Regions from separate parts of the Paenibacillus sp. FSL H3-0321 genome, predicted to be linked through region 1. Evidence: riboswitches for the same ligand, from Rfam matches in the RefSeq annotation. Region 1 holds a riboswitch; the other holds the start of a gene.
What was found. A riboswitch is a leader RNA that binds a small molecule or an ion and turns the genes downstream of it on or off. The one in region 1 is predicted to bind cyclic di-AMP.

Region 1 (5,454 bases):
TGCTTTGGACATACAGTATCCGTACATATTAATCCGTTTGTTCCGGCCAATGCTTCCGGCTTCTGAGGAGATATTAACAATCAATTTCTGCTTGCTCTGCATTAACAGGCCCATCAATTCATTACTGACCCTCAAAGAACCAAGCGTGTTTACATTATAAATGTGAGCCATGGCTTCATCGTCCATATCAACAAGCATCGTGGCATCATCAGCTCTATGAATAATACCGGCATTATTGATAATCATATCAACATGAGCGGTACTGCCCGAAATGCTGCGTGCCGCTTGCTTGACACTCTCACGGTCGCCGATATCCAGCGGAATCAGAGTTAATCGGTCCGGGTACTGCTTTTTCAGTGCGTCCAGCAATTCCGACTCCTTCATATACTGACCGGCAAATACGGAATATTTGTTCTCTAGAAGCCAGCTTGCCAGAAAAAAACCTAAACCACGGTCAGCACCGGTAACAAAAGCAACCCTTTTCATGAATATGGACACACCCTTTACGATTCTTCAGGATACACGCGGCATCTCTTTCACATTAGCATGGCAATCACGTTTTTTCAACGTCCTTCATGGGACTGTAATTCTGCTGAAAGGGGTGCTCTAACTTCCTTTTTGATTTAATTTTGAACTATGTTACAATCGTAGTTACAAGTACTTATAGGAAGGTGAGATACCGATGTCTATCCAACAACTTCACACTCTGGAAGAACTGCAGCAATATGTTGCGCAACCAGGTAAAAAACTGCTTTTCAAGCATAGCACTACCTGCCCGATCAGCGCCAAGGCCAACGAGGAATTCACTGCCTATACGCAAGGCTCCGAGACTCCAGCTGCCATTGTCCATGTGATTGAAGACCGTCCGCTGTCCAATCAGATTGCCGAAGATTTCGGGATCAAGCATGAATCTCCGCAGATCTTCCTGCTGGAAGACGGCGAAGTCCGCTGGAACACCTCCCATTGGAAAATCACCCGGGACGCCATCAAGGCAGCTGTGAGCCAATGAGCCAGCCGGTAATTGTCTATTCCACCACAGGATGCAGCGACTGCAATCAAGTGAAGCAGTGGCTAACCGAGCAAAAGGTTAGCTTCGAGGTGCGTGATGTTATGACAAGTACAGTGTATCAGGAAGAAGTCGAGAAGCTGGGCTTCATGGGTGTGCCTGTTACTGTGTACGAAGGCCGCGCAGTCAAGGGCTTCAACGTTTCCGAACTTAAGGAGCTTATTGGAGCAACCGCTGAATAATTCATAGCGTGAGGCATATAAATATTTATATTCAAGTGGAAACGGCTTTGCCGTCCTTTTTAAGGACGGTACCGTTTCAGCGAGAAATAGAAGGATAAGTTATCGTGTGAAACATATAAATTCTTATATTTTTGAAAAAGGCATCTCCTTGGACCTCTGTCCAGGAGATGCCTTTTATTTGCCCTTTTATTTGGCCTTATCCTGGATTCGTTGAGACATCCGCCAGAAAAGAGACATTTCCGCTGTGGGAATAGATGACGGAATCCGCTCCAAGTCCTTTATAGACCAGTCTGGGATTCATCGAAGTCGTAATTACGTATATTGGCTTTGTCGTCCAGGTCCGGCACATCTGGATATACCGGCAGCATAAGGTCACACTGCTCTCGAACAGAAATACTCTGCCTACCGGAAAAGAGGGGCGGAACCATGTATTCTGATGATGTGTATCCACCACAAGATTGACCTCGATTCCCAGTTCCTCCAGACGCCGCTTCTCCGCTGCATTGTTGGCGATTCCTGCGATCTTGTAGCCTCTGAACTTTAAGATTTTGATAAAATGCTCCCCCGCTTTAGTCGGAGCGTTAATGAGTACATATTCTTCCGAATTCGCCATATCTTCCTCTCCTCCGGCCTAGGACTTCCATTCATTTGCCCGTACGAACACAGCAAAAAACCACAAAGGAATTCCCTCTGTGGTCCAATTAACGGTCACATTGTGCTCATCCTCTCTAATACGCTTACGAGGTTAGCTGTCGGATTCGGGCAGTGAGAGTCGCCCTACCTGTATCCATGCGAGCATTCTCTCGCACTTTCACAGGATTCACCCCATAACCGGCTCCGACTCTCACATCGGCTGCCGATTGTTGGTTCCCCCGCTTTCCATAACGGAAATTAAGCGGACTGCGTATTCGATTGTGTAGTAAACAGAAGTAATCATACTCTGGCGATCACGGCCTTGTAAACCGCCAAACCTGCCAAAATAATGCATTTAGTAAACCCAATCCAGATCGGGTAGCGCTTACTTAAGCCTCAATCTCATCATTCCTCTTATTTACTCGGCTTATCAACGATTTGCGAAAAAGCATTCAGCGTTGTGATTATATTCACCCGCTGTTGAGCAAATTGCCTTTTGGGCTCTAATCACCCTAAATCAAAAGCAGTCGTATGCACGAGATAAAAAGCTGAAAATCGTTGATAAACACCCTTTTAGCACTTCTTATCGTTTCTTTTGCCATAATCCCCTGAAAATCGGCTCAGAAGAATGTTTTTTTCTTTTTACAAAGCTCATGCGAAAAGGTATGATTCGGTTTGAATCCAATGCATGAAATGCGATATGAACGCTGAATTCCCGCAATGCGGGAAACGGGGGAACCATCAGGCCCGCAGGGCCTTACCTGGAAGATAAGAATCTTTCTTGGGGTGAATCCGAAGGAGACTGTGGTCTCATTAGGTAGGGCGACTCTCACCGTCCGAATCCGACAGCTAACCCCGTAAGCGACTAGAGAGAACCTTGATCCGCCACGTGTTTTCGCCAGGTGTATTTAAGCCTGTACCAAAACCGCAGCAGAGGTCCTCCTCTGCTGCGGTTTTTTGTGCTGAGGCTGCAGCTTATAAATGGGTAGGAGGGAAAACGAAATGAACCAGCGCAGGCTGTCACGTATAGAAGTGTTTGTATTCGATGCCCCCTGGCCATTCCATCATGCCGCGGAGTCATCCGGCAAGTGCCGGTATGGTGTGCTGAAGCTTACGTGCAAGGCTGGGTGCAGCTGGGGAGCGGGGATACTGTCTGCGGAAGGCGATCATTTTGACGTCATTAAATGGAGCAGCTTTCTGAGAAGTATACGCAATCACAGGCTAGAAGAAGCCATAGAAATTGTACAGCAGCTAGGTGCGCAGTGGGAGCCGGGTCAGCAAGAAATCGTGCAAACGGCCCTGCTGGATTTAAAAGCCAAGCTGCAAGGCAAGGTCGTCACGTCACATCTGCAAATGGTCCCCTATTCCCGTACGGCTGGGGCCGGCGGTACGCCCCCCTTCAGACGGATGTACTATAAACCTTCAAGTTCCCTGCTGCATAAAGGCAGCTGGCAGGAACCGGACATAGCCGAGCTAATGGACAGATCCATCACTTATTTCTCCATCTTATAATTTCTTATTCAGGAAGGAACGTGAAGACATGCCAGACCCATTATCCCCGGAATGGACAGCTGCCAGCGAGTTTGCGGAATATGTCCAAAAGAACACCGGAAATATTTATGCACTCACCAGTCTGCTGCTGGGAGAGGGTGCCGTTGCGGAAAAGACTGCGATGAAAACCTTCACTGAGCTTTATACCCGGTACCTTCATGATGATTTCATCCCGCAGCCTTTCTCTCTGGATGCGTACCGGGAGTGCATTCAGCAGTGCTCCCGGGCTGCGGAGGAGTGCAGCCTCTTTGTTTCCAATGGATTAGCCTGGGAGGATCAGATTGTGCAGGTGTTATGGTACGGCATGCTGCTGCCCCTGCCGGCAATCAGCACCATTCTTGAGCAAAGCGTGCCGGTGCTGAAAACCCGGCTGAGACATGTGCGCGAGCAAATGTGCCGGTTGGAAACGTTGCGGCCTGAAGCAAACTTGTTTGTTGTATAGCTTCGTATGGAATATAGCAACTTGTCAAAGCGCATGAAAAAGCCGCAGCATAGTGCTGCGGCCTTTTCTATTTATACTCAGCTCTTGCCCTTGCCGCCTTTTGCGAATCTCCAGGCCGCTGTACAGCAGCCCAGCAAGCCCACTCCGAGCATTAACGTCTGCAGCACACCCAGCAGGGTAGAGCCCTCCGGCTTAAGCATGCTGCTGAGCAGAATCAGCAGAATTGAAGCTGCGAGGATCGCGGGGATTTGATTGTTTTTTTTCAAGATTACCACTCCTTATCTTATTAAATAAGGTACACTATAACCCTTCATTTAACCAGCAGGATCCTGAACTCTCCATTCTCTATATGTAGAGACGTATAGAAACAAGCCTTAGAACGCAAACAGAGGCATCATAGTCAACAGCTTTGATTCGTGGGTTCTTCCAGTGCTTCCAAAGGCACATTTGCAGCTTCCTTCGAAACCATCTATCTATCGTTTGAAAGACTGGTGTATCCGCCAGCGAGAAGTATCCGCACCAGCTTAAAGGTACTGACTCAGTTCACGGTGGATACCCTTGTCTAAGCTAATGGCTAGTACTGCCTTCACCATTCTGGACATGAACCCTAGAGATAGCGCCCATGCTGGGCGAACTAAAGGAAGCCGCAGTTTCCGAACCACGGCTTCCTTAGTTAAAACCTATGATCACTTTTCAATGCGCGCATAATGCAGCTCATTATTATTTGGTATCATAAATAAATCATTATTCTTTTATTTTATATTTCGAAAAAACCTCCTTCTTAATTTTTTCATGTTCTACATTCTCTGAATCCGAAGCAAAAGAAACTTCTGTCTCATTAAGGTTGAATTTACCGTTGTTCACGTTAATTACAACGTACTGACCTTGGTCATTTTGCATCAAAAATATAATATATTTCTCCCCTTTTTCTAGTTCAGAATATTCTTCACGAGTAATCTTATTTTCTTTTTTTTCAGGTTTTGCATATCCTATTGGTTCAATAATCTTAAGCGATTGCGATGTTGCAAGATTAAAATCTTGAGGACCTTTTAAAATTTTATCGATTTTCAAATCAGTTAGTGTATAGAAGTCCTGAATTGCTCCATCTCCAAAATACGTTGTAATATGTTCTCTTTCAGGAAAATCCATTGTAGGACTACCAACGAGAATTAAGTCTGCAGCTTGGTCTAATTGATTTACATCATTAAATAGAATATAGTTTGCATCCATATTTATTGTCTCTGCTTTTTCAATGGGCGTACTTTCAGCTTTATTGTTTGCTTCCAATCCTGAAGTATTGATAATGGCAATAGTTAATGCTATCAAAGCAAGGATAATTATCTGCTTGCTGTTAAATTTAATTTTTTTCTTCAACACAATGTATCACCCCTAATTTTAATTTCCCCATTTTGCTTTAAGTTGGTTCTTGTCATACTGTTGAGGGCCAATTGTTTGAACACCTTGAAACATTACAGAATCGGTTATACCTGATTGTGTCGTATGAGCCAAAGATAAGGTATGACCAAGTTCATGAATTGCATTTGAAATTCTTACTGCTGATGAACCAGGAGATTCATATA
Region 2 (5,454 bases), 2.4 Mb from region 1:
TCTCAAATCGGTGTCCCCCTTAAGTAATTTCAGCTCTTTATAATTTCACAAATTATAGTTGTTATACGCAGAAATTAGTACACTGTAGTGTTTTATACCTGCACACCAGAGATTTCGAAGCAACTCCGGGAAACTACGTGATCGAAGTCCAAAAGACTCAGGCTTTCGGTCTGGTGATGCGGCATATCAAATTCAAGAAAGCGGGTAATGGCATTCGGGATCACCACACAGAACATTCCAGCAGCAGCTGCAGCTCTTGCGCCGTTTGGCGAATCCTCAATAGCGACTGCCTCATGTGGTTTAATGTCAAGAGAGGACATGACCTGGTTATACAACTCCGGATCAGGCTTCACCTTCTCCACATGATCCGAGGTGCGGATGCTCTCGAAATAATCGCGTATGCCCAGCAGCTCCAAATGCCGTTCCACCCAGTCCATAGAGGAGCTGGAAGCAAGGCCAATCCGCAGTCCGGCGTCCTTGGCAGCATCCAGATATTGCTGAATTCCCGGCCGCATCTGTTCCAGCTCCATCAGCTTGCTGTGCCTCTGCTGGACCGCTGTTCTGAATGCCATCCGGTCGATAGGCAGCTTAAGGTCAGTCATCAAATATTCGTAGGGATTAAAACTGTTAAGGCTGGTGCCTATGCAAGTAGAATACTGTTCCAGCGACAGGTCTACCCCATGCTCTCCATAGGCTTCGCTAAAAGCGGTGTACCAAGCTGTTTCCGTGTCGATAATCGTTCCGTCAAAATCAAATATAATCCCTTTGATCAAATCAACCATCTCCCTCGCAGTAGTCCGGTAAGCTAAGCTCACACAAAATCGTGCAATTCGCCTCCAAAAATGCTTCCGGCTGGCGTCTGTCTGTAAAAACCATAACAAAGGTTTTCTGGCCGCGTCAACCGGGGCAGCTTATCTTCCATCATATGAGGGCGGTTACAATTGCACAAAAACGAAACCGGGGACAAGCCTAAAAAAAGCGTTTTCCCGGACGCTCCTGTTTGCACCAAAAAAACAAAAAAACCTTTCTGTACAAAGGATTTTGCGTATCTATGTCTTGCGGCCGGGACTCTGCGTATGATGCGTTTCAAGAAGACCGGCAATCCCACAACAAAAAAAATTTCTACTCTGCTGATTGGGCTTGGTCCCGTATGCCTTGCCGCGGGCAAGTTTTGCTTTGACTTTTCAAAACTTTCCGGGTTATACTTTATCTACGCTTAATTTCCAGCCTTTGGGCAGGAAAGCGGGGGAACCAGTCTTTTGGGGCGAATCATTCACAGAATGTAGGGTACCATCTTACCCGAGTCCGTCAGCTAACCTCGTCAGTAGTGGATGGGTCTGCTTTTTTAGGTATATTCATAACCAGAGACCCTTGCTAAGGGTCTCTTTTTTGTATTCTCATGACCCTGCTGGCAGCAGTTTGGCTATCGACCTCAAGGCTCCCTTACTTCTCACACTATGAGACCAAGGAGAGATGCAAGTGCAAAAGGTAAGGTACATAACGGATATCAGCAAGGTTGCCATGCTGTCTGAAACGGAGAAAGAAAAGCTGAAGGAGATCACCGGCAAATTCGCCTTTCGGGTCAATGACTATTATCTGTCGCTGATCGACTGGGACGACCCGGGTGATCCGATCCGCAGGCTCGTCATTCCAAGTGAAGGTGAACTTGCGGAGTACGGCTGCTGGGATGCATCCGATGAGGGAATGAATTATGTAGTGCCGGGATGTCAGCACAAATACAGAACAACGGCCCTTCTGATTGTCTCCGAGGTGTGTGGAGCTTACTGCCGCTACTGCTTCCGCAAGCGCCTGTTCCGCAATGATGTGAAGGAAGCACAAACCGATGTGGCTCCGGGCTTGGAATACATCAGGAATCATCCTGAGATCAATAATGTGCTGCTTACCGGCGGAGACAGCCTGATTCTCTCTACCTCCAAGCTGCGCTTCATCATCGAAAGTCTGAGATCCATTGACCATGTGAAGATTATCCGGCTGGGCTCCAAAATCCCCGTATTTAATCCCATGCGCATTTATCAGGACGAAGAACTGCTGGAACTAATCCGTACCTATTCATCGGAGGACAAACGCATTTACGTCATGGCGCATATTAATCATCCCCGGGAAATTACGCCCGAAGCCAAACAAGCATTCAGAGCACTTCATAATGCCGGGGCAATCGTGGTTAATCAAACGCCGGTGCTGAAAGGCATCAACGATGATCCGGCGGTACTCGGAGAACTGCTCGACCGGCTGTCCTGGGCCGGAGTCACTCCCTATTATTTCTTCGTGAACCGGCCCATTGCCGGCAACCGCGAGTTCGTTCTGCCGCTGGAGCGTGTCTACAACATTGTTGAGGAAGCCAAGGCCAGAACCTCAGGTCTGGGTAAAAGAGTCCGTCTATCCATGAGCCACTCCTCCGGCAAAATCGAGATACTGGCGATTGAAGACGGCAAGGCCTATCTGAAATACCATCAGTCCAGAGCGCAGGAGTACGGCAAATTTATGATCCTGGAATGTCCACCGGATGCGGAATGGTTCGATGATCTTCCCGGCAGCGAGAAGCACTGGACCCATCCTGCTTCCACTTCCCAGATCCCGCAGCTCCTATAAAAGCCAGCACAGTCCCCTTGTATCAGCATCGGGACTGTTTAGCGTGCTTACCGGCTATTCCATCCCCTGTGAGAACAGCTTGCTGATGAGTGCTCTCCGGCTGGATACGCCGGTCTTGGAGAAGATCGATTTCAGGTGATCCTGTACGGTGTACGCAGAAATATGCAGCGACTCTGCCAGCTCCTTCGTGGATAATCCCCGGGACAGCATCTCGGCCAGCTGCTTCTCCCTGGCGGTCAGCTGGCAGGCATCGGCCAGCAGCCGGAAGATCTCCGAGGACTTGGCATAGACAAAGGCAACGGCCAGCTCCGTCTTCCCGCCGCTTCCTTCAAGCCTGCTGGCCGTAACTGTCAAGTAAGCCCCATCCTCGACACGCAGGCATAATTTCGCCTTGGAAGGCAACCCTCCTGGTTCCGTATTCTCGCCAAGTGCCCGCAGGCATACGGCGTTGACCGGCCGGGGAAGAACTCCGTGATCCAACCGTTCCAGCTGCTGCAGACGACTCATCCAATATTGAGCCGCACTATTCGCGCTGACCGGAAGCAGCTGGTCCGTCAGAATCATGATTCCACTGTCCTCCGGTGCGCTATCCATCCGTCCCAGAGGGGGCTCGGAGGCATAGCTGCGGAGTGCGCCGGCAATCAGCGGAACAACAGATGCGATCACCGCACACTCCCGCTCCTGAAAAGGAGGTTCGTGCTGTGACCGGAACAAGGTTAAGAACCCCCAGCAGCCACCGCCTTCAACCAGCGCAGCCCGGAGCTCGTCTCCCAGGCCCGCAGGCTGGAGTACGTTGCGGTAACGTTCACTCCGCCCGGGCTGCCCTTCCGTTACACCGCTTAAACAGGCGACCGGCACTGCCGCTGCGGCCAACTGCTCATACTTCATATAATCCTCATGCAGATATTCATATTCAAACAGCTGCGGGTGCAGATCCTCAAGACCCTGCTCTGTGATCGCCCCGGTGGACAGCAGCGTATGCGGGTCCACGGTAGTGCAGCAGGCAGCGGTAAACGGAATGTACTGCCGCAGCTTGGAGATTACCGCCTCCCTGTATTGCGGAGATGTCATTCTCATCTCCTGCCGGTTGATTTCCAGCGTCCTCAAGCTTTTTAGAACCTCGCTCATCCTGATGTCCTTTCCAAATCCCACATATGTGGGATAGCCTATTCCGTGTTTAATCCTGATAATTAGTAATAATTCTTATTATATATCAGGAGAACTCACATTCAAGCTATAGAGACAGGAGCAGATATCATGCAAGAGAAACATTTACATCATGCCAGAGACTGGGAGCATCCCGATGTTCAGCATTACGAGACAACAATCGCTGCAAAAATACCGGGGTATCCTCTGCTCTATGACATCATGGAGCAATTGCTGAGTGCACACCTCGGCGGTGAAACTCCGGCAGACCTGCTGATTGTCGGGGCCGGAGGCGGACAAGAATTGATAACCCTCGGCGCACAGCATGAGCACTGGCGGCTCACTGGCATTGATCTGTCAACGGCGATGCTTGAGCTTGCCCGGCAGCGGATGCAGCGCACGGAGCTGGCCGCTGAAATCACTCTCCAGCAGAGCACGGTTGATGAACTGGATAAGAACAAGCTGTTTGACGCTGCCACATGCATGCTAGTGCTTCACTTTGTCAAGGAAACCGGACAGAAGCAGCGGATGCTGGAAGAAATCCATAGCCGGCTTCAGGAGGGGGCGATACTGGTTGTGGCAACCTTAAGCGGGGACGTCCGTTCTATCCCCGGGTCCTTGCCGCTAAAGGCGTGGAAAAACCACATGCTGGCTGGCGGGATTTCCGGGCAGGAATGCGAATGGTTCGAGCATTCCATCGGTGAAACCTCCTTCCCCCTTCCGGAACATGAACTTCTAACGTTGCTCGCAAGCAGCGGGTTCTCCGGTGTCACCCGCTTTTTCAGCTCCTATCTGATAGATGGCTGGTTCGCTGTGAAGCACGGAAAAGAGGTTGCGAAATGAAAACAGATATAGTGGTTGTCGGCGGGTATGGCCATGTCGGCGCAGAAATATGCCGGCTTCTGGGAGAACAGCATCCTGGAGTGGTATATGCGGCGGGACGAAGCCTGGAACGTGCGGAACAATTCTGCAGGACGACAGACGGCAAAGTGAAGCCGCTGCGGCTTAGTGTGGGAGAAGCGGTAGATGGAGAACTGCTGAAGCGGACCAAGCTGGTGGTCATGTGCCTGGATCAGCAGGATACCGCGTTTGCGGAGGCTTGCCTGCGCAGCGGAACCCATTATGTCGATGTGTCGGCAAATGGGGAATACTTCCGGCTGCTTCAGAGCCTGGGAGACACAGCAGCCGAGCTCAAGGGTACAGCTGTTCTAAGCGTGGGGCTTGCTCCCGGCTTAACCAATCTGCTATCCCTCAAAGCGGTGAATGAACTGGATACACGTGAGCGCATCGACATCTCCATCATGCTGGGTCTGGGCGACAGTCACGGCCAAGCTGCCCTGGAATGGACGGTTGATAGTCTCGGCTCTGCCTTTGAGCGTGTGGAGCAAGCACGCAAGGTTGCCGCAAGAAGCTTCACGGAACGTAAGCAGGTGAATTTCGGAGGTACGCCGGGAACGCGCAAGACTTACCTTTTCCCTTTTTCCGATCAGCAGATCCTGCCCTATACCTTGAAAGTCCCTTCTGTCGCTACACGTTTATGCTTTGATTCCCGGGCGGCCACCTCCGGCATCGCTCTTATGCGAAAAATTGGCTTAACCACCCTCTTCCGCAACAAAGTCATCCGCAAGCTCACGGTCCAGGCTTTCGGCAAACTTCGGCTGGGTTCAGAACAATATGCCGTCAAAGTCGATGCTTATG

Region 2: linked by a shared signal. The riboswitch ahead of MHI45_RS31780 (KamA family radical SAM protein) and the one ahead of MHI45_RS21660 (hypothetical protein) in region 1 are both predicted to bind cyclic di-AMP.

Annotation. Positions count from the first base shown of each region.
Region 1 is NZ_JBBODH010000001.1:4,835,559-4,841,012, reverse strand. It holds gene MHI45_RS21675 (SDR family NAD(P)-dependent oxidoreductase) at 1-486, opposite strand, end outside; gene ytxJ (bacillithiol system redox-active protein YtxJ) at 683-1,009, shown strand; gene MHI45_RS21665 (glutaredoxin family protein) at 1,006-1,248, shown strand; gene MHI45_RS21660 (hypothetical protein) at 1,445-1,861, opposite strand; cyclic di-AMP (ydaO/yuaA leader) riboswitch at 1,968-2,156, opposite strand; cyclic di-AMP (ydaO/yuaA leader) riboswitch at 2,577-2,759, shown strand; gene MHI45_RS21655 (hypothetical protein) at 2,884-3,393, shown strand; gene MHI45_RS21650 (hypothetical protein) at 3,422-3,874, shown strand; gene MHI45_RS21645 (hypothetical protein) at 3,952-4,140, opposite strand; partial or broken gene MHI45_RS35220 (group II intron maturase-specific domain-containing protein) at 4,220-4,384, opposite strand; gene MHI45_RS21635 (hypothetical protein) at 4,619-5,251, opposite strand; gene MHI45_RS21630 (hypothetical protein) at 5,270-5,454, opposite strand, start outside.
Region 2 is NZ_JBBODH010000001.1:7,214,509-7,219,962, reverse strand. It holds gene MHI45_RS31795 (mannitol-1-phosphate 5-dehydrogenase) at 1-6, opposite strand, end outside; gene MHI45_RS31790 (HAD family hydrolase) at 93-773, opposite strand; gene MHI45_RS31785 (hypothetical protein) at 942-1,220, shown strand; cyclic di-AMP (ydaO/yuaA leader) riboswitch at 1,204-1,342, shown strand; gene MHI45_RS31780 (KamA family radical SAM protein) at 1,474-2,610, shown strand; gene MHI45_RS31775 (helix-turn-helix transcriptional regulator) at 2,665-3,681, opposite strand; gene MHI45_RS31770 (class I SAM-dependent methyltransferase) at 3,868-4,599, shown strand; gene MHI45_RS31765 (saccharopine dehydrogenase family protein) at 4,596-5,454, shown strand, end outside.